Regions from separate parts of the Litchfieldia luteola genome, predicted to be linked through region 3. Evidence: riboswitches for the same ligand, from Rfam matches in the RefSeq annotation. Region 3 holds a riboswitch; each other region holds the start of a gene.
The links. A riboswitch is a leader RNA that binds a small molecule or an ion and turns the genes downstream of it on or off. The one in region 3 is predicted to bind S-adenosylmethionine.
Positions count from the first base shown of each region.

Region 1: it holds a riboswitch for S-adenosylmethionine, as region 3 does, so the genes downstream of both, J2Z26_RS15570 (transporter substrate-binding domain-containing protein) here and metK (methionine adenosyltransferase) in region 3, are expected to answer to the same signal.
Region 2: it holds a riboswitch for S-adenosylmethionine, as region 3 does, so the genes downstream of both, J2Z26_RS02985 (LLM class flavin-dependent oxidoreductase) here and metK (methionine adenosyltransferase) in region 3, are expected to answer to the same signal.
Region 4: it holds a riboswitch for S-adenosylmethionine, as region 3 does, so the genes downstream of both, mtnW (2,3-diketo-5-methylthiopentyl-1-phosphate enolase) here and metK (methionine adenosyltransferase) in region 3, are expected to answer to the same signal.

Region 1 covers NZ_JAGGKM010000005.1:208,523-216,727, forward strand. Annotated here, with positions in the region: gene J2Z26_RS15555 (neutral/alkaline non-lysosomal ceramidase N-terminal domain-containing protein) at 1-1,063, opposite strand, end outside; gene J2Z26_RS15560 (amino acid ABC transporter ATP-binding protein) at 1,268-2,011, opposite strand; gene J2Z26_RS15565 (amino acid ABC transporter permease) at 2,027-2,710, opposite strand; gene J2Z26_RS15570 (transporter substrate-binding domain-containing protein) at 2,775-3,626, opposite strand; SAM riboswitch class I at 3,766-3,872, opposite strand; gene J2Z26_RS15575 (N-acetylmuramoyl-L-alanine amidase family protein) at 4,109-5,002, shown strand; gene J2Z26_RS15580 (hypothetical protein) at 5,020-5,667, shown strand; gene J2Z26_RS15585 (helix-turn-helix domain-containing protein) at 5,677-6,579, opposite strand; gene J2Z26_RS15590 (hypothetical protein) at 6,773-7,219, shown strand; gene J2Z26_RS15595 (hypothetical protein) at 7,252-7,449, shown strand; gene J2Z26_RS15600 (EAL domain-containing protein) at 7,829-8,205, shown strand, end outside.
Region 2 covers NZ_JAGGKM010000001.1:570,404-578,608, forward strand. Annotated here, with positions in the region: gene J2Z26_RS02970 (sulfite exporter TauE/SafE family protein) at 1-501, shown strand, start outside; gene J2Z26_RS02975 (hypothetical protein) at 552-1,001, opposite strand; gene J2Z26_RS02980 (DUF2243 domain-containing protein) at 1,048-1,515, opposite strand; SAM riboswitch class I at 1,721-1,827, shown strand; gene J2Z26_RS02985 (LLM class flavin-dependent oxidoreductase) at 1,900-2,952, shown strand; gene J2Z26_RS02990 (ATP-grasp domain-containing protein) at 2,961-3,893, shown strand; gene J2Z26_RS02995 (CapA family protein) at 3,959-5,080, opposite strand; gene J2Z26_RS03000 (hypothetical protein) at 5,331-5,657, shown strand; gene J2Z26_RS03005 (restriction endonuclease) at 5,693-6,301, opposite strand; gene J2Z26_RS03010 (S8 family peptidase) at 7,047-8,180, opposite strand.
Region 3 covers NZ_JAGGKM010000004.1:461,409-469,613, reverse strand. Annotated here, with positions in the region: gene J2Z26_RS14270 (glycerophosphodiester phosphodiesterase family protein) at 1-702, opposite strand, end outside; gene pckA (phosphoenolpyruvate carboxykinase (ATP)) at 883-2,472, opposite strand; SAM riboswitch class I at 3,106-3,250, shown strand; gene metK (methionine adenosyltransferase) at 3,489-4,691, shown strand; gene asnB (asparagine synthase (glutamine-hydrolyzing)) at 4,938-6,824, shown strand; gene J2Z26_RS14250 (C39 family peptidase) at 6,854-7,585, opposite strand; gene J2Z26_RS14245 (gamma carbonic anhydrase) at 7,708-8,205, opposite strand, start outside.
Region 4 covers NZ_JAGGKM010000001.1:615,441-623,645, reverse strand. Annotated here, with positions in the region: gene J2Z26_RS03225 (electron transfer flavoprotein subunit beta/FixA family protein) at 1-197, opposite strand, end outside; gene J2Z26_RS03220 (aspartyl-phosphate phosphatase Spo0E family protein) at 548-808, opposite strand; gene J2Z26_RS03215 (DMT family transporter) at 1,231-2,151, shown strand; gene cbpA (cyclic di-AMP binding protein CbpA) at 2,175-2,807, opposite strand; gene fosB (metallothiol transferase FosB) at 3,056-3,478, shown strand; gene J2Z26_RS03200 (cupin domain-containing protein) at 3,809-4,354, opposite strand; gene J2Z26_RS03195 (methylthioribulose 1-phosphate dehydratase) at 4,375-4,992, opposite strand; gene J2Z26_RS03190 (2-hydroxy-3-keto-5-methylthiopentenyl-1-phosphate phosphatase) at 4,989-5,654, opposite strand; gene mtnW (2,3-diketo-5-methylthiopentyl-1-phosphate enolase) at 5,651-6,895, opposite strand; SAM riboswitch class I at 7,219-7,327, opposite strand; gene J2Z26_RS03180 (pyridoxal phosphate-dependent aminotransferase) at 7,401-8,205, opposite strand, start outside.

The sequences.
Region 1 (8,205 bases), on a different contig from region 3:
CTTGATTCTCTACTACGAAATCAACTTTTTTATTCGTAATTTTTAACCCTTTAGGTAAAACTCTAGCATTATCTATAGCTTTCTCAACATATTTAGCAATCTCTTTTCCATAGTATTCGGCCTTCTTTTGGTCAGTGTTGCCATTAGAAATCGGTGTAGCATCACCTAAAGCACCGTTAACAAAAAGAGAGATGCCACCAAATTGGTCTTCTACTTCAGAGTGAAGGTACCCTACAAAATCAGCAGAAAAATTTTTATTATCTCTACCTAAAATAGTCGGGTGAACAGCAAAGTTTATTAAGGTAGCGATGACTTTTTCTTCATCATCGTCCCCTTTATTGTGGCCTTTACCTTTACCCTTATCATGCCCTTTACCTTTGCCTTTTTGATGCCCTTTACCCTTACCCTTTCCTTTACCTTTTTCCTTCTCTAGTTGAGTAATCTGTAGGGTTGTTAAAGTTGTATCGGTCTCACTTTTGCCCCTTCGATTATGGACCAGGTTTTGTGGAACCACTGTAGAGCCTACAGTAACCATTGAATCTTCTTGGTCATCTACTGCTTCTTCAATTGTTTTTACAACCTGATTGATAAAGTAATCCTTGTAGGAATTAGATACACCACCCCACAAGCCTTGAAGATCTGGTCCTGCATGTGTATGAGTTGAGCTAATCATGATTGCATTCTTAGATACTCCGGTCTTTTTTGATGCTTTTTCACGAATCACATTCAGTACCTTGTTCCCTACACCAGTCGTATCCAATGTGACAAAAACAAGCTTTTCGGACTCAGACTTAAGTGCCAGTGCGCGGGCATAAATCGGATCAGCTACACCTATAGCTTTACCACGTTGTTTAAAACCATCATACCCTCCTAAATAAACGCCTTCTGCCAAATGACTTTTAGTTGGGCTAATTCTATTCTGCGCTACACCCGCCTCAAATGCTTCATAAAACTTGTCATCATCATCATCATCATCATCATCGTGCTTAGCCAGACCAATAGATGGAATAAATAACGACAACACTAAAACTGAGATCATAAATACCTTAAAAAACTTCTTCAACTTCTTCCCCTCACCTTGTAGAGCACACTCTACTAAATTTTTATCACTACTAGATTTACAAACACCTACTTAGGATATATGTGCTGAAGGCAAGGCTTAGACTGGTTCAAAAAGCTTAAAATCGAAGATGGGTAAATATGACGATTGGGGCCTGACCCCCAGTGCGTTAAAGCTTTAACGCGCCGGGGGTCAGGCCCCAATTTTTTATCTTGTTAGTACTTTTTGTAGAAACTGTTGTGTTCGTTCTTCTTTTGGCGTTGTGAAAAGGTCTTCTGGTTTTCCTTGTTCAACGATGAAGCCATCTGCTATAAAGATCACACGGTCAGATACGTCACGTGCAAAGCCCATTTCATGAGTAACGATAATCATCGTCTGTCCTTCTTTCGCGAGCTCTTTAATAACAGTTAGAACTTCTCCTACTAACTCAGGATCAAGTGCAGATGTAGGTTCATCAAATAGTAGGATTTCAGGTTTTAATGCTAGCATTCTAGCAATGGCCGCACGTTGTTTTTGTCCTCCTGATAATTGTTCAGAATAATGGTCCTTGTGCCCTAGCAAGCCAACTTTACCCAGTAGCTCCTCAGCTTCTAAAACTACTTCGGTTCTCCTTCTTTTTTGAACAACCAATGGTGCTTCAATTATATTCTCTAAAACTGTTTTATGTGGAAATAGGTGAAAGTGTTGAAATACCATCCCTGAGTAATTTTGTACATTTCTCTTTTGTTGCTTAGAGGGTGTTTTACCGTTAAATCCAACCTGGACTTCGCCAATCGAAAGTGTCCCCGATGTTGGAATCTCCAGTAAATTCATACAGCGCAGCAATGTTGTTTTTCCAGACCCTGATGGCCCGATAATGCTGACTACTTCTCCCTTTTCTATTTGCAAGGAAATCGATTTTAATACTTCATTATCTTTAAAGCTTTTACTTAAGTGTTCTATACGAATCATTTTCGCAGCCTCCTATCATGATGAAACATAACGGTTTGCTTTTTTCTCGAGGTAATCTTGTAACAAGGTTACAATTGTACAAAGTCCCCAGTAAATCAAGGCAACTAGAATATACAATGTTAAGCTCTCATACGTTTGACCAACTACAACTTTTGCACGGTAAAACATTTCAGATACCGTGATAACCATTGCAAGTGAGGTTCCCTTAATGATATCCATGAACACACTTGATAAAGGAGGGAGTGCAATCCGAGTAGCCTGTGGTAAAATAATCCGACGCATTGTTTGCCAATAACTCATACGAAGGGTCTCCGCGGCCTCCCATTGACCTTTAGAAACAGAAGATATGGCAGAGCGAATAATTTCGGCACTATAAGCTGAAAAATGCACACTAATACCGATAATCGCTGCTGTAAGAGGCTGCAACTCAATACCAAGCATCGGTAAGCCAAAATATAAAATAAATAAAATAACGAGAAGAGGGGTTCCTCTCATAAATGATATGAAAATCCGAGCGGGAATACTGTTAATCCAATACTTACTCATTCTTGCCAGCGCAATAAACAAACCCAATACTAAGGAAATGCCCATGCTTACAACGGCAATCAGAATCGTATACCAGGCCCCTTCCAATATAAAGGGAAGTGAGTCTAACGCAATTTCTATATTAAATAGATATTCCCATTTGAAATTTGACATAAATAGGACTCCTTTTTATGATTATCTGCAAAAAGAAAGGAATCACAAAGATTCCTCTCTAACACTAGTCAAGAGTGACTGGTTGTGAAACATCTGCACCAAAGAATTCAAGTGCAATCTCTTTAATCGTTCCATCATCAATCATTTCTTGTAAAACTGTATCTAATTGTTTTTTTAACTCTGGGCTATCTTTTTGCATGACAATGGCCCCAACGTTAGGCTCAAATTTTACATTTTCAGCAAGTTTTAGCCCAGGCTTATCGAATTGTTTTAAGTGCTGAATTAAAACAAGATAGTCATTTAAAGTAGCATCCACACGTCCGTTAACGATTTCAGGTAAAACAGTATCAGAACCTGTGTAAACAACAACTTCTGCACCTTGGCTACGAGCAAAGTCTGAGTAATTACTAGTAGCTGAACCTCCAACTTTTTTCCCTGTTAAATCCTCAACTGTTTCAATATTCGAGCTACCATCTTCACGGACAAGAGCAGACCCAAATGAGTGTTTAATAGGAATTGTAAAATCAAACTTCTCTAGGCGTTCTTCAGTGATTGTAAAATCATTCGCAGCCACATCAATCTGACCATTTCGAAGAGCAGGCAGTAATCCATCAAACTCCATCGTTTTAAATTCGATTTCTAGACCTAATCTTTTACCTAACTCTCTAACGACTTCAACATCAAACCCAGTTAATTCTTTTGTCTCTTCATCAAAATATGTAACTGGAAAATATAATCCTTCAGTACCAACAACTAGTTTTCCAGATTCCTTGATTCGATCCCATGAACTCTGCTCCTCAGAAGCAGTATCTGAATTTGTAGCACCTGAGTTTGAAGTTCCTGCTTCCTCAGTCCCACAAGCAGTTAAAACAAATCCAATCGTTAATATAAAAAGCAATAATGAAAGTTTTTTCATAGGTGTTATACCATCCTTTTCTATAGATTTACTTGGTTTTAGTTAAAAAGTGTTTTTCTCTCATCAACAAAATTCATAAGAAACAAAAAACCTCTTCAAGAAAGAAGAGGTCATGAATTCAAATTGAAAACGTGCGCTCTTCTTATCTATCAAGCTATCGCTTGCTGGAATTGGCACAGTACTCTCAAAAATGAGTCCGCTGCCGAGGTTTCCTAGGGCCATTCCCTCCACCTCTCATGATAAGAAAAAAACGATTATTTAACTGATGATGAAAATATTAACACCATTAAACTAATGAGTCAACAAGTTTGTTTATAAAATTACTCGGTTTAACGCATTAAACCATTGGGGGCCTGACCCCCAATGCGTTAACACATTAACGCACCGGGGGTCAGGCCCCAATTTCTACTCCTTCTTTTAATTTTATGTTGTTTTGTTTAAAATGATAGAAAAGATAGAGACTTGTAGTAGGGGGTGGAAGGTTGTTTAAAAAATTGTTTTTCCTAGCACTATTCATCTTTTTTCTATTTCCAGTTACACAACATGCTGAAAAAACGGTGATTATCGATGTTGGTCATGGTGGTAAGTATAGTGGAACTTGTGGTTATTCAGGCTCAGCAACGGGTTTTTGTGAAAAGGATGCAAACCTGTTAGTTGCATTGAAATTACAAGAAATCCTAAAACCGACAGACATCAAGGTTCATTTAACTCGCACGACCGACACGGAGTTTGCCCCTTATTTGAAAAATGCTGATGGAACCACGGATGGTGGAGATTTCGATGTGCGGATGAAAATGGCGAATGCATTTGCTGAAAAAAATAACAACAACAGTATTTTCATTTCAATCCATCACAATGCTCACCCAACTAATTCCTTCAGAAGAGGCATCGAAACCTATTATTACGATGGGGTAAAACACGGCAAGTCTGAATATCCACACGACCCCTTACAAATAAAGTACTTGTCAGAGAATAAACGACTTGCTGAAGTAGTGCATCCGATACTAGTAAATTCATTACGTCTTCCGGACCGGAAAATCCACTCTGATCAAAGCTTTTATGTCATCCGGAATGCACAAATGCCGTCTATCTTAGTAGAGCTTGGCTATATGATTAATCGACATGAAGAAAAATTAATAAAAACAGAGAGCTATCAGTTTGAAGCAGCAGGGGCACTTGCTAAAGGAATAGAAGCTTACTTTGCTGTTTTTGAAGTGTATGGAAGTAATAATGAAAGATTAGCTACTTTTTCGAATGAAATTGAAGCATTAAGCTATGCTTATACAGTAAAATCAGCTATCTCAGTGTTAGATAAAAACCGTCAAACAACCATTTATGTAAAAGATAGTTTTAGATATGTACTGAAGCCTTGGTAGAGGGAGGAAGAATTCAAGTGAAATTAATAAACGGCATGTTACTATCCTTACTTCTACTTGTCGGATGTTCTCCTCCTCCTACTCAGCAGGTCGAGGAAAAAGCTGAAACTCCCCCACAAGAGCAACCTAAAGAAGCAAAGGAAGTTGTAAAAATAAAACAAGGAAATTTTAAAGAATATCGCCCGAAAGTAGGAGAGAAACGAATATATACGAATGCAGGTGAAGAAATCTATGTTCATGAAATTGTTGCTGAGAATGAAGAGTATGTTCAAGTCATAGTATCTCTAAGCGGTGCACCAACTACTCAAATCTATCGATGGACGAATGAAGAATATGCTCTTGTACATGAAGCTGCAGGGAGGCAAAGCCCAGAGTTAATTGAAGCTTTTGTGCCAATGGAATTCCCTGAGATATTTTTAGATTTAAAAGATGATGGTCAGGCTGAATGGAAGGTAATTGATGAAAACCAAACTATCACCGTACCCAAGGGGACGTTCGAGAGCGTGATAGTCATTCAAAAGACAACAAGCGAAGTTGCAGGTGCTAATACAATCTACACTCGTTATTTTGCCCCAGAAATGGGACTCATTAAAGAAACGTATGAAGTAACTGGGGAACATGGTTATAAGGATGAAGCGAATTTGGATGAAGTTGAGCTGAACTAAAAACAAGAGTCAAACCCTCGTTTGACTCTCTAGTTTCTCTCTTATATTCTTAATCCGCTGCTCTATATAAGGAATATGTCTGTCCTCAAGCCTCAGTTCAAATACTTTCTTCGCGTTCTCCATATACCTTAAGGCGGTTATATAATTCTCAAGCATTTCATAATTGTATCCCGTATGATAATACAAATCTCCAAAAACGTACATATTATCCGTTTTTAAGCACCAATCAATTGCTTGCTTACAGGAATGATTGGACTCTTCAAATCTTGAAAGGCGCGTTAATGCTTTTGCTTTGTTATATAAGATCCTAGATTTAATGGTAACGTCATGCGGATATGGAATCCTCTCCAAGTGAGGAAGCACCATGTCATAAATCTCAATTACTTTTTCATTTTCACTACCATTAAAATGAATCACGGCAATTGAACTATAGATTTCAATTTCACGTTCATTAAATACCTTATCAGTTGAATGAGTTAACTGTATTGCTTCAAATAGTAATTCCTTCGCTAGCTCGGGATTTCTATTAATTTCATATTCACATATTCCTTGATGCCATAAAATAAGCTGTTTGTTTTTTCGTATATTTTTAAATAAAGGATTATTTTTTTCAGCTTTTACTATGTCTCTAATTAGGTCATATTTTGCCTCGCGTCTTGCTTGCCTGAACTGGTGGGCTACTTCGTTTACATAGTCAACCTTTGGTGTGCTAGCAATCTCATAGAAATAATTGATATCAACCCCTAGCTTTTGAGAGATTAAGTAGAGTGTGGATGCAAGTGGATAAACTTCACCCTTCTCTATGACACTAATCTGTGATTGTGTGCAAATCCCCTTTGCCAATTCCACTTGGGACATCCCTAAAGATTTGCGTAAATTTCGTATTTCTTCACCGATTTTTGTGAAATCCAACTTTTTCACCTCATTATTGCTACATCAATATTTTTTCTCATTTAGAAGAGAAATTGGTAGATTACTATTAGTCTAGTGACACAAAACCTTATAAACAAGGAAAACACGTTTTAAATAGTTCTTATATAATACAGTTAAATCAATTAACTACTATCTTATCCCTTAGATGGGTAAAAAGAAACGGAGTGTTATTATGAAAAAATTACTATTTGCAGGTCTATCACTAACTGTTTTGGCTGTCGGTTTTTCTTTTGGAGCAAGTGCCATTAATAAAAATGTAGCAGAGTTACCACCGATTTATCAACCAAATGCTGTAGAAGTTGCAGAACTACCACCAATCTACAGACCAAGTTCATTAGGACTAGTAGCAGAGTTACCACCAATTTACAAACCAAGTTCATTAGAACTAGTAGCGGAGTTACCACCAATCTACAGACCAAGTTCATTAGGATTAGTAGCAGAGTTACCACCAATCTACAGACCAAGTTCATTAGGACTAGTAGCAGAGCTACCACCAATATACAGACCAAGTTCATTAGGATTAGTGGCAGAGTTACCACCGATCTACAAACCAAGTTCATTAGGATTAGTGGCAGAGTTACCACCGATCTACAAACCAACTTCGTCTTTTAATGTCTAATCTATAGAATTATAAAAAGGATGTGTTGCAGTATGGCATATAAGAGATTGAAACTTAATAATACAATGCAAGAAGCTTTTAGTGTTATTTATGAAGATATAAACTCTTTGGCGTATCTAGCAACAAAAGAATGTGAGCTATCACAAAATCTGAAAGAGATAAATAGAATTAAAAATAATATTAAACAGAACTTAAAAGCAATTGAGTTCTTAACGACTACCCAGAATTAGCGTCTACACTGTAGACGCCTTTCTTTTATAAAGTTAAAGATATATTAGAAAACCAATGTATGCATATTTCGTGTATAAAAAGTCCTAATTCAGCAACGTGACAATCTACCTAATAACTCGATACATTATGGTTCTTTCGAATCATTTATTGAAAATCTTTAGAAAAGTACTTGAAAAATAACTAGATTCGTTTAAATGTATAGTTATAAGATTCAATACAATATTTTACTCTATTGGAAAAATAAACTCTAAAAATAGTACTTAACCTATTTTTTTTAACCTTAAAATGTCGAATTATGGTGAAAATGTAGTACTTCCCTACACGGTAAATAATTCATAGCAAAATAATATAGTCTATTCAGATGAAGGAGGTAATGAAATGTCGGGAGAGCAAACGAGGTATTCAAGACTTGCAACGATAACAAAATTAATAAATACAGAATTAGATTTGAAGGATGTATTACAACATGTGGTGACAGCTATATCTGAAGAAATCGTACAGTGTGACTCCGTCGGCATTTACCTACCTCAACCTGATGGTACTTATAGAGGCTATGTAAGCAAGCCAGAAGTGATTAATGGAATGACAATTGATATGCATGTTGTGGACCCATCCATTGACTTTTTAGCAAAAGAAGTAATTGAAACTCAAGAGGCCATCTATATCTCTGATACATCAAGGGATAATCGCCCTGATCGACGGGCTATTGAAGCATTTCAAATAAAATCATTACTAGGGTTACCTATTTCCTACGA
Region 2 (8,205 bases), on a different contig from region 3:
AGTTTTGTTGGTGGATATGGATCAAAGCTTATGTCAGAGGGTGGCATTAATCTTATCTACGGAATCTTGGCATTAATAGCTGCGGTTATGATGTTTATTCCTAAGAAAGGGATTGACGATATTCCTTTTGATCAAGTTACTTTTAATAAATGGCTTGCTGCAGCACTTGCGTTAATTGTAGGTATTGGAGCAGGAATTGTTGGAGCAGCGGGAGCATTCTTACTTGTTCCTATTATGCTTGTTTTGTTAAAGATTCCTACTCGTATGACGATTGCTTCATCATTAGCGATTACGTTTATCTCGTCAATTGGTGCAACGGTTGGTAAAATTACAACAGGTCAAATTGATTATTTCCCTGCATTTATTATGATTATTGCAAGTTTAATTGCTTCACCTCTTGGAGCAATAGCTGGGAAAAAAGTAAATACGAAGGTATTACAAGTGGTTCTAGCTGTCTTGATTTTCGCTACTGCAGTGAAAATTTGGATAGATATTATTTAAAACAAGATGAGAGACAGTCATTTCGGATGATTGTCTCTCATCTTGTCTTTTTATTTAACATGAATGATTTGTTGGAAAGCAATTTCTTTTCCTGCGCTAGTATATATTCCATGGTTATTTGCGTTTAAGGTTACTTTCACCGCATAAGTGCCAGGGCTTAAATTCCCCAAATTATAATAATTACCATAGAGGCGGTTTATTTTTTTTCCATTGATATATAAGTGGGCATGCCCTTCATTGTATTGGATAACTGTTGAACCAGTCTTTTTGGGTGTAAAGGTGAAATTAGATGTCATTATTTCCAAAAGCCAGGACCCTGATTGATCCTGGGTAATGGATGCTGTAATCGCTGGTAATCTATAAGAAATAGGAATCTCAACCGTTTCTTCATGGTGAGACTGAGCATGTCCGAATGCACTATGGTGCCCATATTGATAATGAAAGAAGATCATGATTGAGACAAAAGTAAATATCACGAAAAAACTGACTAGCCTATACATTAATGTAACGTGTCCTCCTTTGGATTAGTGGTGAAAGAAAACTGTCTCAGGTGTTTATTGTGGCTTGATAGGTTTCGGTGTTTTTCTTAATAAGATAACCTATAACAATTAATACTACCCCTAATCCTAGAAAGGTAAGGTCATAGAATAAAGGGTTTGGATCAGCAGGCTTCACACGATGGATTTGGAGAATATGATGATTAATAATACCTTCGGTTAAATTAAAAAGACCCCCTCCAATCAGGAACCAGCCAATTAATAATCGAATTCCTTTTTTATGTGCAATGGGGTTTTCTGCAACCCATAGAAGAATACCGCCGATCACTAATGTAATGGTTACTGCAAAATGAAAAAGTCCATCACTCACAATCTGTCCCGGTCGATCAGTTGCCATATATACACTATGCCACTGCAAAAGTTGATGGAAGATGATACCGTCTAAAGCTCCAAGAAAACCAAACCCCAATACAAAACTACCAATTTTAATTAAGCTTCTATGCGTTTTTATACTCACAATCTTTCTCCTTTATAAACAATTCTGAACATTATTACATTTTTGCCGAATTGGTAGCATAATATACTTGAAGGGTGGAAACTACAACACTTTAAAGCATCGGGGGCCTGACCCCCAGTCCGTTAATGCGTTACTGAGTTAAATAAATTTGTTGACGGAAAACCAACTTATATAGTATGATTACTATGGATTAATTAATTGAATATTCTTATCAAGAGAGGTAGAGGGACTGGCCCGATGAAGCCCGGCAACCACTGAGTAAATCAGTAAGGTGCCAATTCCAGCAGAACAGTAGGTTCTGAGAGATAGGATAGAAGCAATTCCAACTTCTTCGTATCGAAGAAGTTTTTTTGTTTTCGCGATAGACGAGAGGAGAAGAGAAAAATGAGATATGGATTTTGGTTACCGATTTTTGGTGGGTGGTTACGAAATGTTGATGATGAAAATATGCCACCTACATTCGAGTACGCAAAAGAAGTGATTACATCAGCAGAAGAGTGGGGATATGATACAACACTTATTGCTGAATTATACTTAAATGATATTAAAGGGCCTGAGAGTGACTCTTTAGAAGCTTGGTCAACAGCTGCGGCTTTAGCTGCTGTGACGAGTAAAATTGAAATCATGACAGCCATTCGACCTGGGTTTCATAACCCAGCAGTTGCTGCAAAAATGGCCGCGAATATTGATCAAATAAGTAATGGTAGATTTACCTTAAATGTTGTATCTGCATGGTGGGAAGAAGAAGCAAGGCAGTACGGTGGGATTTTCACTGAGCATGATGAGCGATACGATCGAACAGAAGAATTTATAGATGTACTAAAGGGATTATGGACAGAAGATGTCTTTAACTATGAAGGAAACTTTTATTCAGTTAAAAATGCTGTTTTATCACCTAAGCCTGTTCAAAGACCAAATCCGATTCTTTATGCGGGTGGTGAAAGTCCTAGAGGAAAACAAGCAATTACGAACAAGTGTGACGCGTATGTAATGCATGGAGGAACAGTAGAAGAAGTAACAGCTAAAATAGCTGATATGAAACAAAGAAGAGCGCAAACTGGTAACGCACCTTTTCAATCATTCGGAATGGCTGCATACATTGTTTGTCGTGATACAGAGGAAGAGGCTCAAGCAGAGTTAAATCGAATTACGGATGTAAGAGAATCAAGTGGATATGCTGGGTTCAATGACTTCGTTAGCAAATCACAGCTAGAACAACAAATTAAGCTATATGACTACTCTGTTTCAAATCGTGGGTTAAGACCCAATCTAATTGGTACTCCAGAACAGATTGCTAAAAAGATAATTGAATATGAAGAAGCTGGTGTTGATTTATTACTACTTCAATTTTCACCACAGCTTGAAGAAATGGAACGCTTTTCAAAGAAAGTTATGCCATTAGTCGAAGCACTTAGAGAAGCCAAAGTACAGGAGTGAATAGTAAAATGAGCAAAATATACATCATACATGAAAACAGTGAATGGACCAATCATTTAACAGCTAGACTGGAAGAGTTAGAGCTTCCTTATGAAGAATGGCACCTTGATCAAGGAGTCGTTAATTTATTCGAAGCACCTCCTGAAGGGGTATTTTATAGTCGAATGAGTGCATCTGCACATACGCGTGATCATCGTTTTGCACCGGAATTAGCAGAGTCCGTGCTTGCTTGGCTTGAAAAGAATGAGAAAAAAGTCTTTAACGGAACACGGGCTTTAAGACTTGAGGTTAGTAAGGTCAATCAATATATGGCATTAAATGCCTGCGGGATTAAAACGCCTAAAACACTTGCAGCTGTTGGAAAAGAACAAATAGTTGAAGCAGCAAAACAACTTGGGTCTGCTTCTTTTATCACAAAACACAACCGTGCTGGTAAAGGACTTGGTGTTCAATTGTTCCACTCCATTGAAAGCTTGCGGGAGTATGTGAACAGTCCTGGGTTTGAGGAGCCGGTTGATGGGATTACATTGATACAAGAATATATCCTTTCTCCCGAATCATATATTACCCGATGTGAGTTTGTTGGAGGAAAGTTTGTTTATGCAGTTCAGGTAGATACATCAGAGGGATTTGAATTATGTCCTGCAGATGCATGTCAAATCGGCGATTTATTCTGTCCTGTTGGAGAAGAAGTAACTGAAAAACCAAAGTTTAAAATTATCGAAGGTTTCAACGATCCGATCATTGAGAAGTATGAATTGTTCCTTCAAGAAAATAAAATTGCCGTTGCTGGCATTGAATTCATTCGAAATGCAGCAGGTGAGATTTTTACCTATGATGTTAATACAAATACGAACTATAACTCTGATGCTGAAAAGGTAGCAGGAAAATTTGGAATGCTTGAAGTAGCGAAATTCTTAGGATCAGAATTACAAAAATAAGTCAACAGGGGCCTGACCCCCGGCGCGCTAAAGCTTTAAAGCGCTGGGGGTCAGGCCCCTACAATTTAGTTTGATGTTTCGTATACGACCCAGTTTGATTGGGTGATTTTTGCTGAGAGTCCGATGATTTTATTTTTGACTCTTGCTGCTTCTTCACCGGTTAGCGGTATGGGCTGGTAATTGTTCCTTGATGTCACTGATGAAATACTAAAAGGAATTACTTGGATCTGCTTTTTATCGAGAAGTTCGCCATCTTGTAGGTGAAAGGTCTGTTGAAATACGAATGTATCTTTATCACTTGGATTACGGTTTCCACCAAACATAAAGTTACCTAAACTATATACAATAAATTTATTGTTGTACTCTTCAATTCCCTGAACAACGTGAGGGTGATGCCCTAAAACTAAGTCTGCACCGCTATCAATCGTAAATCGGCCTAGCGACTTTTGGGTAGAGTTCGGGACATATGCTCGTTCTTCGCCCCAATGAAAGTGTACAATGATGACTTTAACATCTTGTTCACGTAGGGTTTGAATGTCCTCCTGAATCTGCTTACGAATGGAACTGTTATCAGACCATCCGTTATAACCAAGAGCTCCAACCTTTATATCCTTAATAGTAGAAATATGAATATGATTATTTCCAAAGAAGCCAATATTATTATGTTTAAGAACATCAATCGTATCTTGGTACCCTTTTTGTAAATAATCGTACGTATGATTGTTTGCTAGGTTAACAGCTTCAATGCTTCCTAGTGTTAAAATATCTGCATAAGAAGGATCGCCTTTAAAACGAAACTTCTTTTCTGCTTTTTGTTTAGACGTAGTGAGAGTTGTTTCAAGATTTACCGTTGTGAAATCATCTTTTTCAAAGATAGGTCGTATGTGCTCTACAAAGAAGGCAAGGCCATTCATATCTGCTTCATGGTTAAAAGTTCCTTTATAGCCAAAGCTATCATCACTTCCGATGGTGACATCACCGGCAGCACTTACTGTTATTTCCGTGATAGGTGGAGGTTCAGGAACCTGCTTATGCATTTCAGTAGCCATGACAACAGAACGTGATGGGTGATCCTTGACCACTCTTTCAATTGTCTCAGTAGTTCCCATGGTTGGGATTGAGATGTTCATTATATTGGAACAGCCAGCTAACATTAGCATTAACAATATTGAAAATAATACCCTCATTATGATTCCTCTCCTACGCTAGAATAGCTTATTCATCGTTCTCATTGTATGTTCATAATGACAAAATATGAGAGATTACTACTATAATACTATGTTCGTTATATAGAAATCTTCAACATGACAAAGGTTGTCAAAACAATCTAATAAACTACAAAAAGCGAAATAGGATCAAATATTTTCTCTAAAACCCCCATATTTCAGAGGATTTTGTCGAAGGATGTATTGTTTGTTCAACAAGGGAGGCATACATATGTTTTTTAAAAAGGTACATGGCATTCAGTTATGGAAGCTGAATTTGAGGTTTAAAAAGCTAGGTTTATCAAGAAGTTGGATGGAAGAAACTAAAAATGGGGTTATTCAATTATTTTTAGATCCAATAGAAACAGATCGATATTCAAGTCCTGAGGTGCAGGCTGAGATTAATGAGGTAATCAATGAGTTAGAAGGAGTTGAGACCTTTAGATTATGTGTTTTTAAAGAATGTAAGATTTTATATAAAGAGCAGCTTACAGACAACGCATTATCTCGATGGATCGAGGTTACTATTTTAGAGGAGAAACAAAAGTTAATTTCATAAAAAGGAAAGAGCCTTTCCAAAGAAGGCTCTTTGTTTTAGGCTAATTCTGGCGTAGACTTAATGGAACTAATTTTTATATTTTTTTCTTCTAATCCTAAAATCCAATATTCTACTAGCTGCGTTCCATTGATTAATTCAATGTTTAGTTCGTCTGCATACGTTTTCGCCTTATCCGTAAAATCTCCAGTTGTTACAATGTATCCACCTTTGGCATCCTTTTTAATCATTTGTGAATGGAGGATTGCAATAGCCTCAAAGCCAAGGTCTTTTTCTAAACATTTAACCTGTCCTATGTATAAGCCATCCTCACGGTCATGTTCCAAATTTATCCCTTCATCAGAAGGGGGGCTAATATATACGGTTCCACCATAATATCCTTCAATCACATTCATCACAAACAGCTCAAACTCAAGCGGGTCCTGCCTAATAAATAAACTTGAAACAGTTTGGTTTGCTTCTTCAGGGGTTGCTTTTTTAAATCGATAATATAGTCCCATTGCTAATGTTTTCTTAATATCACTACTTGTATTAATAGAGTCTGTAATAATTGATCGCAATTTATCATTTTCTTTTTTACGTCGTATTACATCAAAAGCTGCTAATACTAATAAAATTGCACTCATAACTGATATAAATGTATTCATGGGTTGTTCACTCCTTTTCCTCTTCATTTTAGACGAAGGGAAAGGAATCTAATCTTTTGTAAATAAAAAAGTGGCACCCCAAAAGGGATTAACGGGATCTCTTTTGGAGTGCAAAACGCGAAAAAACAACTCAAATAGCATGTTAAATCGCATATGATTTAGCATGCTATTTTTAATTGGTATAACAAGGTTTATGACAATTTCACTTGAGAATTAACACTGTAATTAGCATACAATATAGCAATGTGTGAATGATTATTCTCATGCTGTTAGTTTATATGCTAAAACGGTTGTTAATACTTTGTTCAATTTGATTTCATTTTTTAAATAGTACACCTTACCAATAAGCTGACTTGTCCTTAATTAAGCAACCGGCGATAGTAAAAATAAACGGAGATTTTCCGGTTAAATTCAGAATAGAGCTCTTTTGAGGCTAAATAAGGGGATATTTTCCGGTTATGCCAAGCAAAACCCCCTATTTTTATGTTTTTTGAGTTAATAGGCGGAATCTCTCCGTCTATTTAAGCAATTTTCAATGGTATTTTCTATTTAAGCGGAATTTTTCCGTCTATTTATCAAATTGGGTGTTTATCTGATCTCCCAACGGATAATATTAAGAAGCGAAAAAGCATGATGATAAAATTGCTAATCACCATGCTTTTTACTACGTTATTTGTACTGTTATTAATGATTTTGCACTCCAAAAGAGAACCCGTTACAAAAGGGATACCACCTTCTTATTTACTTATTGAATAGCAGCAAGGACATTAATAACTCCGTTTCCATAGTAGAATGAGTCACCAAGTGGTGTTGCTGTATTTTTTAAGCGGTCACGTACCTCAACATTAGTTAATGAAGGGTATTTTGCAAGGATTAATGCAGCAGCTCCTGCAACGTGAGGAGAAGCCATTGACGTTCCGTTGTAAGAATCATAGCTATTACCAGGCACAGAGCTAAGAATATTCACACCTGGTGCCATTACTTCTAGTTCATTACCAACACTTGAGAAGGAAGCTCTATTATTACTAGAATCAACTGCTCCAACCGCAATTACAGAAGCATATTTAGCTGGGTAGCCGATTGTATTACGTTTACCTTTTGAACCACTATTTCCTGCAGCAGCTACTACCACAATACCGCTGTTATAAGCCAGATCACAAGCCTGTTGTAATGTAGTTGAACCAGAACTTGCACCTAAACTCATATTAATAACATCCATACCATTTTCTACAGCCCATTCAATCCCTTGAACGATTCCACTAAAAGATCCACTACCAGAGCTATCTAATACTTTAACAGCATAAAGGTCAGCAGCTGGAGCAACCCCTAATACGCCTAATGTGTTATTTAAACCGGCAACTGTTCCAGCCACATGTGTACCATGACCGTTACCATCTTCTAATGCATTTGGCTCACCTGAAATAAAGCTTGCACCACCAAGGACGTTAAGGTCTTCGTGGTTACCGTCAATTCCTGTATCTAAAATGGCTACTTTAACACCACTTCCAGTTACACCACTCGCTTGAACTGTATCTGCTTCAATGTGTGGGATTCCCCATGGTGTTGTTTGACCTATGGCTTTCACTGTTAAATCTTCTTCAACATAAGCAATGTTCGGATTTTTACTTTCTAGTGCCAATGCAGCTCTTTCAGAAAGTTTTGCATGCACTACATTTAAGTATTTAAACTGGTGTTTAACTTGGCCACCAAGGCCTCTTATGTCTTTTAATTCATCTTCTGACACTTTTGCATTAAAACCAATTAAGTAATCTTTAGGAGCGTTATCGTTTTGTGCACTTACTGGTGCAACAGTACCAAATAACATTCCGAATGCTAAAATAAAGCTTAATAAAACACCAAAGATCTTTCTTTTCCCCATATTTTAGTACCTCCTACGATTATAT
Region 3 (8,205 bases):
TATTAGGCAATCCTTCATTGTTGCTTTTGACATGACACGAAGTGCTGGCATTTGTTGTTTTAATATTGCAATGGGATTGTCCCCGCCATATACTGACAACAAAGATAACTGCTCTGGTGAAAGGTCTGCAAGGTACTGAGCAAGTTGGATTCCTTCATTCGGGTCATTACTCTTTATATGAATTAAGAAAGATTGATCAGGAAAGTAGCTCAATACTTCATCTAAAGATGGCATTAATCCCTGCCCTTTACCTCGAAATGGATAGGTTTTTCCATTATCAGCAGTATATCCATATCCGATATCAAGGGACTTCAGTTCTGCCATCGTATGTTCCCTAGTTACACCCGTTCCGCTTGTTCGACAATCGAGTGTCCAGTCGTGGAAAACAGCAAATTGACCATCACTTGTGGGATGAATATCTAGTTCAACAATATCAGCCCCCGCATCAAAGGCTGCCTCCATGGATGTTATTGTATTTTCCAGATAGGGATGTTCGGGTGGATAAATTCGCTCAGCTGTACAAGTATTGTTATCAATCCCCTCAAAGGAAAAGGTTTGTGCTATACCTCGGTGTGCCAGTAAAAGTGAATCACTAGTTTCATGATTTACAAAGATTGAACTATTGTTTATGTATATAAAAATAAATAACAATAAGGCAATTCGGAAGGATGTACTTCTCCCAATTTTTTTAAGTGTGTTCATATTTCCTCCATTTCTTTAACACTAACTAATACTACTTTATGTACTCTATAAGTCTATAAGGTTATTTACGTTTTCTCAATAACTATTTAGACTGATATATGGAGAAAATCTAGGTATATTGTAGGGACCAAACTAAAAAAAAGCAGGTGCGATATGCACACTGCTTTTTGATCGTTAATACTATACTAATGGTCCACCAAGCTCTTCAATTTCTTTCGGAACATTAGAGAATTTTTTGAAGTTTTGACGGAATTTTGCTGCTAGCTCTTTAGCTTTTACATTGTATGCATCTTGATCTGCCCACGTTTTTGCAGGTTGAAGTACTTCATCAGGAACACCTGGTACATGAACAGGAATTTCTAATCCGAAGATTTCACCCTTAACTGTTTCAGCATTTGTTAGTTCACCTTCAAGAGCTGCTTGAACCATTGCACGTGTGTATGCTAGTTTCATTCTATTTCCTACACCATATTCTCCACCAGTCCAGCCAGTGTTAACTAAGAATACTTGAACATCATGCTCATCAATTTTCTTACCTAACATTTCCGCATAAACAGTTGCCGGTAGAGGTAAGAATGGTGAACCAAAGCAAGTTGAGAAAGTAGCTTGTGGAGATGTAATTCCTCTTTCTGTACCAGCTAGCTTACTAGTATATCCACTTAGGAAATGGTACATCGCTTGCTCTTTCGTTAGCTTACTGATTGGAGGTAATACTCCAAATGCATCTGCTGTTAAGAATACAATCGTGTTAGGGTGGCCTGCAATACTAGGATCAACAATATTATCAATTGCTTGAATTGGGTAAGCTGCTCTAGTATTTTCTGTTAACGAAGAGTCATCATAATCAGCAACTCTAGTATTAGGATCGATTACTACATTCTCTAATACAGAACCGAAGCGAATCGCATCAAAAATTTGAGGCTCTTTCTCATAAGAAAGGTTGATACATTTTGCATAACAACCACCTTCAATATTGAAAACACCTGAGTTAGACCAACCGTGTTCATCATCCCCGATTAAGCGGCGGTTAGGGTCTGCAGAAAGAGTTGTTTTACCTGTTCCTGATAAACCGAAGAATAAAGCAACATCTCCTTCTTGGCCTACGTTTGCTGAACAGTGCATTGGTAAAATCCCAGCTTCAGGTAACATGTAGTTCATAACAGAGAAAATAGACTTTTTCATTTCTCCAGCATATTCAGTTCCACCGATTAATACCGTTCTACGTTCAAAAGAAATGATAATGAACGTTTCAGAAGCTGTTCCATCTTCTTTAGGATCTGCTAGAAAAGTAGGTGCTGAGATCACAGTAAACTCTGTTTCATGTGTCGCAAGCTCCTCAGCTGATGGACGAATGAATAACTGGTGTGCAAATAGATTATGCCAAGCATATTCATTGATTACTTTAATTGGCATTTGATATTTTTTATCAGCACCAGCAAACCCATCAAACACAAATATTTCGTTTTGTTGTTTTAGATGGTTGATTACTTTTTTATATAATTTATCAAATGACTCTTCTGAGATAGGAGTATTAACTGAACCCCAGTCAATTTTATTTTTATTTGAAGCTTCTTCTACGATATATTTATCTTTAGGCGATCTTCCTGTATACTTCCCTGTTGTTGCACGAACCGCACCAGTTGAAGTTAAGATCCCTTCATTTCGATTAAGAACTTTTTCTACTAAGCCTGACACAGATAAGTTGTGGAGAACATTGTTCCCATTAAGTAATTCTGTTAATAATTCACTTGAAACACCAACTGAATTCATGTGCAAAACCTTCCTTTATATAAATTGTTATATGTTTTCAACGTTAATCCCATAATTAGTATAACACATTAATCTAATTAGTCTATACTATTTCTGATATTTTACGTCTTAACTTTCATAAATGTACCATTTTTTTTGAAATTAGCTAAAAAATAGTGCAAGGACGTGTTTCTAACCTCTATATGATAAAATAAAATAGAATATGAGGCACTATAAAATATGAAATAAATTGTTTTTTTTAGAAAAGGATACAATAGTATGGATTCGGACTCGTTGTGCAAAGTGAAAGCTCAACCTGTCTGAATACGAATGGATTAAGACTAGTTATGTAAAGTGAAGGCTCAACCTGTCTGAATAACGAATGGATTAAGTTATGTAAAGTGAAGGCTCAACCTGTCTGAATAACGAATGGATTCGGACTCGTTGTGCAAAGTGCAAGCTCAACCTGTCCGAATAACCAATGGATTCGGACTAGTTATGCAGAGTGGTAGCTCAACCTGTCTGAATAACCAACGGATTCGGACTCGTTTTGCAGAGTGATAATGGAATATTTATCATTTAGATAAGAATATTGTCAAAAAATGTTGACACTACCAATATGACTGAGTTATTATTGGTCATTGAACGGATACTCTCTTATCCCGAGCTGGTGGAGGGACAGGCCCTATGAAACCCAGCAACCATTACTAAATTTTTAAGCATTATGTGAGAGAAATTTCACATATTTAGTGATAAGGTGCTAACCTGATGCAAGGTAACTGACCTTGATCGATAAGAGTGAAAGGACTGAGATTGAAAAATTCTACCTTTCCTCAAAATAGGGAAAGGTTTTTTTATTTTTTGGGAACGATGCAGATTAGTTATACATACGATGAATTATTTTTAAGACAATAAACAACTTCTCAACGTATAACTGGATAAAACAGGTTTAACTAATCAATAATAAGGGAATGAGTACCGTATCTTACAAACAACACACGATTAATTTCGTGGTATTAAAAGGAGGAAGCTTTTGAATGTCTAAAAAGCGCCGTTTATTTACTTCAGAATCTGTTACTGAGGGTCATCCAGATAAGATTTGTGACCAAATCTCAGATTCAATCTTAGATGCAATTTTAACAAATGATCCTAATGCACGTGTTGCTTGTGAAACGTCAGTGACAACTGGACTAGTACTTGTTGCAGGTGAAATCACAACATCTACTTATGTTGATATCCCAAAAATCGTTCGTGATACGATTAAAAATATTGGTTATACTCGTGCGAAATATGGTTTTGACTATGAGACTTGTGCAGTTTTAACTTCTATTGATGAGCAATCTGCTGATATAGCAATGGGTGTTGATCAGGCGTTAGAAGCTCGTGAAGGTCAAATGACAGATGAGCAGATCGATGCAATCGGTGCAGGAGACCAAGGATTAATGTTTGGTTTCGCTTGTAATGAAACAAAAGAGCTAATGCCTCTTCCAATTTCATTAGCACATAAGCTTGCTCGTCGTTTAACTAAAGTTCGTAAGGATGACATTCTTCCTTACCTACGTCCAGATGGTAAAACACAAGTAACAGTTGAGTATGATGAAAATGACAAACCAGTTCGTATTGATACAATTGTTATTTCAACTCAACATCACCCAGAAATTACATTAGAGCAAATTCAACGTAATCTTAAGGAACATGTTATTTCTCCTGTTGTTCCAAAAGAATTAATTGACGAAAATACTAAATATTTTATTAACCCAACTGGCCGTTTCGTTATCGGTGGACCACAAGGTGATGCAGGTTTAACAGGTCGTAAAATCATCGTTGATACATATGGTGGTTATGCACGTCACGGTGGTGGTGCTTTCTCTGGTAAGGACGCAACTAAGGTTGACCGTTCAGCGGCGTATGCAGCACGCTACGTTGCGAAAAATATCGTTGCAGCTGGTTTAGCTGATAAAGTTGAAGTTCAATTAGCTTATGCAATTGGTGTAGCAAAACCAGTATCGATTGCAGTAGATACTTTTGGTACAGGTAAGGTTTCAGAAGATGTGCTAGTTGACGTAGTTAGCAGCAACTTCGACTTACGCCCAGCAGGTATCATTAAAATGCTAGATCTTCGTCGTCCTATTTATAAGCAAACTGCAGCATATGGTCACTTTGGTCGTTCAGATGTGGATCTTCCATGGGAGCGTACAGACAAAGCAGAGGTATTAAAAGCACAAGCTTTAGGTCAATAATAAATAAGATTTTAAAACAGGTGATATTCTACGAATATCTACCTGTTTTTTTTTGTTGCTTGTTTTAGAAGCATCCACTATCTTTAAGTTATCGTAATTGTATTCTAAGTGAAGAGTATTAAAAAAATGTAACAATTTATCACTTTTTGTCGTCTAATAAACAGGTAACCTAGATCTGTCATACAAAGCCTAAGTAAAATAGACATGGGTATTGAAGAATTTATATTAAAAGTGTAGGTGACTAAAATGTGTGGTTTTATAGGATGTATGCATAAAAAGAGCAGCTCTAATGAATACATTGATAAATTTAAAAGTATGAACACAATAATAACTCATCGTGGTCCAGATGATGAGGGCTATTATTCGGATGATATTATACAGTTTGGTTTTAGGCGTCTGAGTATAATTGATCTTGAAACGGGACACCAGCCCTTAACATACGAAAACGATCGCTACTGGATTATTTTTAATGGAGAAATTTATAATTACCTTGAGCTAAGAAAAGAGTTACTACTAGATGGAATGGAATTTGAGACAAACTGTGATACAGAAGTAATTGTAGCTCTTTATAGCAAAATAAGAGAAAACGCAGCATCACGTTTACGCGGTATGTTTGCCTTTGTTATTTGGGATAAGAATACAAAAGAAATCTTCGGTGCACGAGACCAATTCGGTATCAAACCATTTTATTATATGGAAGATGATTCAAAAATTTTATTTGCTTCAGAGAAGAAAAGTATCTTATTGGCGTTTGAAAACGATATTATCAACTATGATTCCTTACAACATTATTTAACATATCAATTCGTACCAGAGCCAGAAACAATGTCAATTGGGATTAAAAGACTTGAGCCTGGTCATTATTTCACAAAGAAATTAAATGAAGACATGAAGATTAAACAGTACTGGAAGGCCAACTTTAAACCAATAAAGTCAGAAGAAGAGACGCTCGTTAGCGAAATTAGGGATGCACTATATGATTCTGTTAATATTCATATGAGAAGTGATGTCCCTGTTGGATCATTTTTATCCGGTGGTATAGATTCTTCAATAATTGTATCTTTGGCAAAACAATTTAATCCTTATATTAAAACATTTTCTGTCGGGTTTGAAACAGAAGGATTTAGTGAAATAGATGTTGCTAAAGAAACAGCTAGTATGCTAGGTGTAGATAATTTTAGTTATGTCATTTCTCCAGAGGAGTATATCGCAGAATTACCTAAAGTCATGTGGCATATGGATGACCCACTAGCGGATCCTGCAGCAATTCCACTCTATTTTGTTGCAAGAGAAGCAAGGAAGCATGTAACGGTTGTTTTGTCAGGAGAAGGGGCCGACGAATTATTCGGTGGGTATAACATTTATCGTGAACCGCAAGCATTAGAGATATTCGATACGCTTCCCCAAACCGGTAAAACGTTGCTAAGAAAGATTGCACATCTACTACCAGAAGGCGTTAGAGGTAAAAGCTTTATTGAACGTGGCTGCACACCTATGGAGAAACGGTATATTGGAAATGCAAAAATGTTTACAGAAGATGAAAAGGAATTGTTATTAACAAGCTATAAGGAAGGGTTAGATTTTACCCAAATTACAGCTCCATTTTATCAGGAGACAGCACATTATGAACCTGTAAATCGAATGAAGTATATTGATATTCACACATGGTTACGCGGAGATATTTTACTTAAAGCAGATAAAATGACAATGGCTCATTCTTTGGAACTACGAGTTCCATTTCTAGATAAAGTAGTTTTTGATGTAGCAAAAAAAATTGGACCTGAATTTAAGACTGCAAATAAAACAACTAAATACATTTTACGTAAAGCAGTAGAAGGCATTGTGCCAGACCATGTGTTAAATCGAAAAAAATTAGGATTTCCAGTACCAATTAGACATTGGTTGAAAAATGAAATGTATGATTGGGCCGTTTCCATTATAAAGACAAGTGACACTAATCACCTGTTTAATAAAAATATAATCTTAAAATTGTTAGATGATCATTGTAAAGGTAATGCTGATAATAGTAGAAAATTATGGACTGTACTAGTGTTTATGGTTTGGCATCAAGTGTTTATTGAAAAGAAATACCAGTTTGAGGAGATTTATAGTGAAATTTCAAGTTTCTCTTAAATACAATGGGATAGAACAAGCGGCACTTATTAAGGCCAATAAGTAATCGCTTGTTTTCCCATCTGTACCCAAGATGCTATAAATTCTTCCTTTGGTGCTTTTGTGTTTTTAATTCCTGACAAGGGGTCATTAAAGTAAATAAAGTGCTCATCAAAACCTGTAACTAAAACTGAGTGTTCATGGTAGGTTATATTAATAATCCCGGTGGGTGTATGCCATGTTTCAAAAGAAGATTTTGGCAGCTTTTCAAACGTAGCATTCGTAATGACCCAAACGGGGGATCCATTTACTAAATACTTATAAACCTGTGTGAAATCTTCTCCTGTTAAATCAATAATCCTAGTAGCTAAAAATTGGTCAGCTAAATCTGCGATTGGAGCATGATAGACCCCAAGACCTTTATTTCTTTTTGTATACATATCACCCACAAACCCGTTATATGGATTGCCAAAGTGGACAATGCCATTATGTTTTTTATAAGGTGTAGGGTCTTTTTTTACAGCTTTAGCAAGAGTAAGCTTATCAACCATTACACCAGCATGTTGCAGAAGCATGGCTAAGCTTGTTACCTCACAGCCTCTTGGTAATTCAGGATTTTGTGAAATTAAAGGCGCATCTAAAATAATTTTTTTGGTGGTAGTAGTTGTAAGATTTCTGCTATAGGCAGCGGTGCCATTATTAGGTAAAAACACTATAAGAAAAGTACATACTAGAAGAATGCGATTTCTCAGTTTAGATTGATTAAGAATTTTAGGTATCATATAGACTAGCTCCAATCTTAAAAGCTTTTTATTAGGATACCATTCCTTCTGTAGTCAAAATCAGAAAAGTGTTTCCAAATGATTTGGAAACACTTCATAAGTAAACATAGTTGCATCAGATATTATTTTTGAAGGCTTTTATAATATTGACCCTTTTCAACATATTCCCTACGAATACGAGCCATGTCTGCTATGTCATCTTCATTAAGTTCACGAATTACTTTGGCAGGGCGACCAAAGGCTAATGTATTTGGCGGGATTTTCTTACCCTGAGGAACAAGACTTCCAGCTCCAATAAATGCCCCTTCACCAATTTCAGCACCATCAAGTACAATTGATCCCATACCAATTAATGCTCCTTTTCTAACTTTGGAGCTATGTAAAATAACTTGATGTCCGACCGTAACATCATCTTCAATGATAAGTGGATTATTTGGACTTTGATGTAAAATAGAATTATCTTGAATATTAACTCTGTTACCAATAATCGTTGATGCAACATCACCTCTAATTACACTGTTAAACCAAATACTACTTTCTTCACCAATTTTAACATCACCTGTTACTGTTACATAATCCGCAATAAAAGCAGATGAAGCAATTTCAGGTAAGATTCCCTT
Region 4 (8,205 bases), on a different contig from region 3:
GCCTGTGGAGGGCCCATCGACAAAACGGACACAGTATCACTAGAATCATTCTTCATACTAACTGCTGCCTGAACGGCATGTGAATCGTACGGATTTAATATAGCTGGTGCACTTCTTCGATCTAGAGTATTCGTTTTGGGATTAATCTTGATTATCTTTGTATCTGGTACTTGCTTCACACATACCACTATGTGCATGACGACTTCACTCCTCTTTCAAAAAGTATTCAAGTAAAGACAATACTATGTTCAATTCTTCACAAGCTAAGTTATATTACAAATTATATGAACAGTCATAGGAAGTTAGCACACTCTAAAATAATTTTTTGACTATTCAAATATTAGTAATGATAAAAAAAGCAGGCCAAACAAAATAATTGTTATCCCTGCTGACTTAACTAGACGCTTTTGAACGTATAAGCTATGAATATAAGTACTTCTTTTCTTCAAAGTAATATAAAAAGCCACCTCTTGTCTGTGATGTTTATCACACATTTTACGATTTTTTTAAAAAAATAAAAAAGCCTGTGAAAATGGCTTTTTAAAATTTATTGGAAATTATGAAGCTTATATTTAGATCCATAGAAAAATAGAATCGATTGTCTCAAAAATTGCCGAAAACGCACCTTTTTACATGATTGTACTTTAAGACGTTGGTATTGGTTTAATAACTGATCTAACTCCTGACTATATTTAATAGTCCGATCACTTGTATACCCCGAGGTATTCGCTTCTGCTATCATTTCTGCTCTCTTTTTTGAAATGTTTACTAAAAGTATACCTACCTCATCCACATCTCCATTTGCCAACTTACACAACCCCTTTAATCCTATCAAATACTCACTTAATGAATTATTACAAAATCTTCTATATCTGTAAATAGATTCGCAATATTAGACAAATTTTTTATGTATTTTTTTGTAATATCTTGACTAAAGCCTCATATATTAATAGATTGAAGGATTAATCATTTAGGAATTCGACATATTTTTCAAGCTCTTTTGTAATGAATGTTGCTTTTTAATAGTTCTATTAAGAGTGGATCTTCGCTGCAGGCACTTGACTCCTAAGGGAAGTAGAGGAAAGGTCTATGTTCATATACTCAAAATAAGGAAAAACTTTCATTAAAAATTAAACATTACGAATGGTTTACGTACCTATCTTCTTATGCTATGATTTCTTCGTATTAATTTAGCTATCAATTACAACATAAAGGCCATGGGTGAATCACATGCAATTAAAATATTATTTTTTATTACTTTTCACTAGTTTCTTATGGGCTGGAAACTTTGTCGCAGGTAAATTTTTGGTTAACCATGGTTCAGCTCTTCTACTTACAGAAATACGTTGGCTAATTGCTGTTCTTTGTTTACTACCTTTCGTCTGGTGGAAGGAAAAGAAGATTACCTTCCCTAAACAAGCTCTTACCCCCCTTCTTCTAATGGGGCTAACTGGAGTTCTTCTATTTAATTTTCTTATGTTTTTAGCTTTAGAAAATACATCGGCCGATAATGTCGGTTTACTTTCAACATTAAATCCTATCTCTATTGCAGTTGCTTCGTTTTTCTTTTATCGAGAAAAATTGAATTTTCGACAGATGTCAGCCATGCTAATTTCATTGTTTGGGATTTTAATTGTCATTTCACATGGTAATTTAAGTAATCTATTATCATTTCATTTTAATATTGGAGATATGTTTATGCTAGGTGCAGTTGCCATTTGGGGATTATATTCCGTTGCTGCACGAAAAGCTATGACGCAAGTTTCACCATATAATGCCACACTTTGGGCAGGTATTTTTGGATCACTACTAAATCTTCCATTTGTACTCTTAACCTCAGATGGTATAGTTGATCCTACCGCTTCCTTCTGGTGGGCCATTCTCTATTCTTCTATTGGAGCAACCGTGTTGGCAATGATTTTTTGGAACGTTGGGATTCAGAAAGTTGGAAGTGTAAAGTCTGGTATGTTCTTAAACTTTAATCCTATTTTCACTGCAATATTAGCATTTATCTTCTTAGGAGAAAAACTTACGATTCCTCAAACAGCAGGCAGCATTATCGTCATTCTAGGAGTCTACTTCTTTACGGCTCCAAAAAAAAGGCTCAATACTTCAATCTCGAAACATAAAAAAAGATCCCGGATAGCTTAGGCTAGCGGGATCTTCTTTGTTTATTATTTATCAATTTGGTCTACGTGGGTCACACGGAATTCTTTTTCCTCAATTTTAGCAACAAGAGCCTTAACTTTTTCAGGTGAAAGTTCACCAGGTAAATTCACAATAATACGACGTAAGTATTTCTCTCCATTATCAAGTGTAAGCATACCATCGATATTAATGTCCCTTAATAGGGTAACAAGGTCTTTTATTGCACCCTTATGCTCAATCGTAGCAATTGTAAGAGTGTAGCCACCTGTTTTCATACCAAACGAATCCTCAAGAACATCCATCACGTTTGCATGTGTGATGATTCCTAGAAATTGCTCATTTTCATTTAATACTGCAATAAATGGTAAGCGACGGATCGTTAAAAATGTTTTAAAGAACGAATCTTCTTCATAAATAAATGCATCTTGATTCTTCACTAATGAATCGATTGATGCTTCAGGAGACCCCTTCTCTTCATATAGATAGTCTAGAAGATGAACTTTATAAATAAGACCTTCGAACTTTTTACCACCTTCTGATAGTACTGGAACAGAACGATAGCCAGTTTCTTTTAGATATTCATAAGCTTCTTTTACTGTAAGAGTTGATTCACAATATTTTACTTCATTCTTTGGTACATAATTATAACGAATTTTCATGTCATTCCACTCCTTGTGGTAGAATCATCTTCCACCCTAATCATATAATAAAAGTAATCTTAAAAGAACATATGATATCAAATGTAACATAATATTCACAAGTAGTAAAGAATATTCTTAATTTTTAATTTTATTACAATTTGTTATCATACTTTTCAATATTATATACTATTAAAATATTTGATTTCCATATATTTCTTTTTATTTATAATAGGTCTAGTTAAATTATTTAAAGGCAGGGATGTAAGTTGAATATTAAAGGAATAAATCATTTTCTTTTTTCTGTTTCGGACCTTGACCGCTCAATCGAATTTTATGAGAACGCTTTTGGTGCCAAACTACTTGTTAAAGGGAATACAACTGCATACTTAGATCTTGCGGGGCTATGGTTGGCTTTGAATGTTGAAGATACAATACCGAGAAATGAGATACATGAATCTTATACACATATTGCTTTTACAGTGGATGAGCAAGACTTTGACGAGTTGGTGAAGAGAATCCATTCTTTAGGTGTTAATGTTCTACAAGGTCGTACTAGAGATGAGCGTGATAAACGCTCAATTTACTTTACAGATCCTGACGGCCATAAGTTCGAGTTTCATACAGGTACGCTGCAAGATCGAATTGATTATTATAAGCAAGAAAAACCGTATATGTATTTTAGTGAGTGAGCTTTTGGGCAGATAAATCTGTTTATCGACAGCTATTTTGAGGATCTTGAAAATTATAGGTCGATACATTTGTTTATCGACACAAGTTTTGAAGATCTCGAAAATTACAGGTCAATAAATCTGTTTATCGACATCAATTATAGGAATCCTGAAAATTAAAGGTCGATAAATCTGTTTATCGACAGCTATTTTGAGGATCTCGAAAATTATAGGACGATAAATCAAATAATGTGTCCTCATTTCACGATTTATCCTGTATCGAGGACTCATAAACCCAATTCCCACAAAAAAACCTCCTTTCACACCCGAAAGGAGGTTTCCAACATATCTTTACTTAGTCTCAACAAATTGTGGATCTTGGAATGGATGTGCTACCCATCCTGATGGGTCGATAAATAAACGAACGGCAACAACCTGGCGATCTTCACGAAGTGTAAAGAAGTGAGGTGTGTCAACTGGTACAGAAATAACATCTCCTGCAGAAAGTTCTACATCAAAGTAGCCTAGCTCTTCGCTTCCTTTAATAACGAAAATACCGTTACCAGCTGTAATCGCACGAACTTCATCCTCTGTATGAACATGAACCTGTTCAAATTTTTTCAAAAGCTCCTCTAAATTCGGAGTTACTTCCGATAGAGCAACAACATCCCATTTATGATAGCCATTTCTTTCAGCTAATGATTTAATCTCATCTTCAAAAATAGATAATACTTGAGCTTTCTGCTCATCGTTAATTTGGCAATTACCACGTAAATCTTCTGGTAGTTTATTAGTGTCCCAGTGCTCATAAAGCACACCTTGCTCTTCTAAAAATTTCGCCACATTTTCATGCCCTTCAATACGTTCCCCTGTGTTACGAATACGAATATTTGCCATTATAAATTCCTCCCCCAATATTATCTTTTTATAGTCAGTAATTTTACTCGGTAGCTAAATAAAAACTCGTAGGCCTCCAAATGCTTTTTCGCTTCAAAAGCATTCTTTGCCCAAACGGTAATTCCATGATTACGAATTAAGACAGCACCCGTATCACCCTCTATGTGCTCAGCTAACTCTGCAGCCAATGTTGGTATATGGGCGTGGTTCTTAATAATTGGAATCCGAATTTCGGCATCTTCTTCCCAAATCCCAAGCGCCTTGATGATTTCTTGACCCTTAAATACAACCTCACCTTCATCTCCATAGAGCTCTGAAATGACATTGTTATCAATCGTATGAACATGTAAGCTACAACCTGCGTTTGTTCGGTTATAAATATCAACATGTAATAGCGTTTCAGCTGAAGGCTTTATATGCGGTGTCTCTTCCACTGCTTCCCCATTACGGTCAACTAATAGAAAATCCTCATTCGTTCTTTTTCGTTTATCCTTGCCACTTGCTGATACTAAAAATGTTAATGGATTATCACTTACCTTGATTGAGAGGTTTCCACTCGTTCCAAAGAACCAATCACGAGTAGCTAACTCATCTTTCACATCGGCTAATTCATTCCATCTAGTAAGTATATTACTCAAGGCTGTTTCACCTCCAGCTGCTTTGATACCACATCTATGACATCATAGAAGGTTGTAAATGATGTATGTGGTAAGTCTAACTGTTGGCATTTTTCTAATAAAAAGTCTCTTGCAATAACATGATCTGCTAATTTGGCTGCCTGCAAATCAGTAATCGAATCCCCAATGACTATGTTATAGTCACCAGGTGATGCCAGCCTACGAATCAGAGATGGTTTACAACAACCACATCCGTTCTGACAACCATCATCACAGCTATGTGGCCATAAGATTTTTATCGTCTCTCCAGAAAAGTCAGACCCATTACAATATATTTGCTCCGGTTCTACTAATCCATTAAGGAGTGGATAAACAAAGAAATCTATTCCCCCGCTTACAATATACAGAGTAACATCATTCTTTTTTGTAAAAGCAACAAACTCCTTAAAACCATCACGAATAACTGCGCTCTCCGTGAGGTAGTGAATAATCGTATCTTTCGAAGAGGAAGGTAGTAATGAAAATAACCTTCCAACACCCTCTTGGATTGACACATTCTGACCTAAAATGTCATCTTTAATCGCTTCCCACTCAGGTGGTGCATACTTTTTCATCACCGCGATAATATTATCACTATTGGTAATCGTTCCATCAAAATCACAAAAAATTACTGGTTTCGTCATGACTTTACCTCAACTACTCCCCATAGTGAAATTGCTTTCCCTAGGTTCTCATTGTCCTCAGCAGCCTCTTTAAGAGTTTTACCCGCTAGAACCGCATCTACTGCTGCCCTAAATGCCATACCTCCACCTACGGCTCCATCAGGGTGACCGTGGACTCCACCACCTGCATTGATAATACTATCATTGCCAAAGTCTTGAATTAAAAGAGGTACTAAGCCAGGATGAATCCCAGCTGACGGAACTGGAAATGCCGTTTTAAATTGATCATCTAGTTTTGTTAGTTCCTCTGCAATCCCTAATGTTACATCACGATCCAAAGCTACACTTCCGTACGGTGATGGGAATAAAACTAGATCTGCACCAGCATATCGAAGGAGTTTTCCAAGTAGTAATTGGTTTGTAATCCCATAAAACTCAGATGGTGTTACTGTACCACTTACGGCCGGATGTGCCATGATTGGAATTGTAATTTCAGGGTCTTCTGCAAGACTTTGTAACACATCAAGTCCATAGGCAAATACATTAAACAGTAATAAATCAGCACCCAGCTCTACTGCTTTTCTAGCTTTATCTTTAAGCTCGAAAGTACGCCCGGAAATATTAACAGCATATAAAGTTCTATGCCCTGTTTCAGCAAAAACTTCCTCTAACACTTGTTTCCCAGCAACAATTCGTTGTTCAAATGGAGTCAGAGGATTTTCAAAAAGAATCTCATCATCTTTCACAATATCTACTCCACCAAGAGCTTGCTCCTTAAGTTGCTCTTTTAAGTAAGTGAGGTCACGACCAATCACTCCTTTAAAAATGCTCATAACTAATGGTCGATTATATACTCCAAGTTTTTCTCGTATTCCTTGTAGTCCATATTTAGGCCCTGGAAAATTCTCTTTTACCTCGTCAGAAAACTCTAAATCTACAAGTCTGATTTCTCCATCTAGCGAAAGCTTACCGAAAACAGTTGTTAAAATTGCTGGTAAATCTCCACTAAAGTTTGCACTAGGATAGCCGATTTTTAATATCCCTCTCGTTACATCCTTGCCTAGATAGTGATTAACTGACTCACTTTTTGGTAGTTCCTCAATACTAATCACTTGGCCTTTGTGTTTTTTTAGTTGTTCTTGCTCTAATTGAGGGAGATCTGTCCAGGATCCGATCGTTAATCCGAGAGCGATTCCTTCAGCCTTTTTTGCAAGATTATGTGATGGATCATGAATTAGATAGGTTGCAATTACTTCACTCATTTAAGTACCTCATTTCTGTAAGAATCCTATACCTGAACATAGGCTGTATTTTACTTGCCTGTTGATTTCTGCTACAGGCACTCGCTTTCCGCGGGGAATTATGAAAAAGCCCAATTGCCGGCTTTTTCAAAGGCGAATTCCCATCGGGCGGTCCGTGAGCCTCCTTGGCGCTATGCGCCTGTGGGGTCTCACTTTGATGCGCTACTCCCGCAGGAGTCTCGTGCCTTCCGCAGAAATCAACATAGGATCAAGATAATAATAAGCTTTGTCTTAGCAAAAAATAAAAAACCTCTTCAGTAAGAAGAGGTATTATCACTACCATCTCCTTATCTGTCAGCTTTTATGCTGCAAGAATTAGCACCGTGCTTATAAAAATATAAGTCGGTTGCCGGGTTTCGTAGGGCTAGTCCCTCCACCTGCTCTTGATAAGAAAACAATCTATTTAATTTTACATTCATTTACGAAATTTACTATGGATTATGACAGTATTTTAGTTTTCTGTCAACTAAAATAATTGTAATGCTTTGATTCTTTCGACAGCTTCTTTCAGACGATCATGATCTGTTAATAACCCAACTCTAACATAACCTTCACCATATTCTCCAAATCCAACACCTGGAGCAACGACTACATGTGCTTTTTCAAGTAAATAGTCTGCAAAGCTTTCAGACGTATACCCTTTGGGAACTGGTAACCATGCAAAGAAAGAACCCTTTGGTGCCGTAACATCCCAACCGATTTCCTTTAATCCATCAATTAACGTACTACGACGTGATTCATACAGTGAAACTAACTCATCTACACATTGTTGTGATTCTAACAATGCCACTGCAGCAGCCTCTTGAACAGCACTAAATATACTTACATACATATGATCTTGTAGTAGATTTAAAGCCTCAATTACACTTTGATTTCCAACAGCGAAACCAATTCTCCAGCCGGCCATATTATACGTTTTTGAGAATGTGTAAATCTCAATTCCAACATCCTTCGCACCATCTGCCTCTAAAAAGCTTACTGGTCTCTTACCTTCAAAGCCAATTGCACCATATGCAAAATCGTGAACAACACAAATTTCATGTTTGTTTGCTAATTCAATGGTCTCTTCAAAAAACTCCTTTGAAGCGGTAGCACCAGTTGGGTTATTAGGATAGTTTAAGAACATGACTTTCGCTTGTTCCAAAACACTCTTATCAATTTGGCTATAGTCAGGGAGAAACTCGTTTTCAGCCAGAAGCGGCATATACTCCATTACACCACGAGCCAGTTCTACTCCTGACCAATAATCGGGATATCCAGGGTCAGGTACG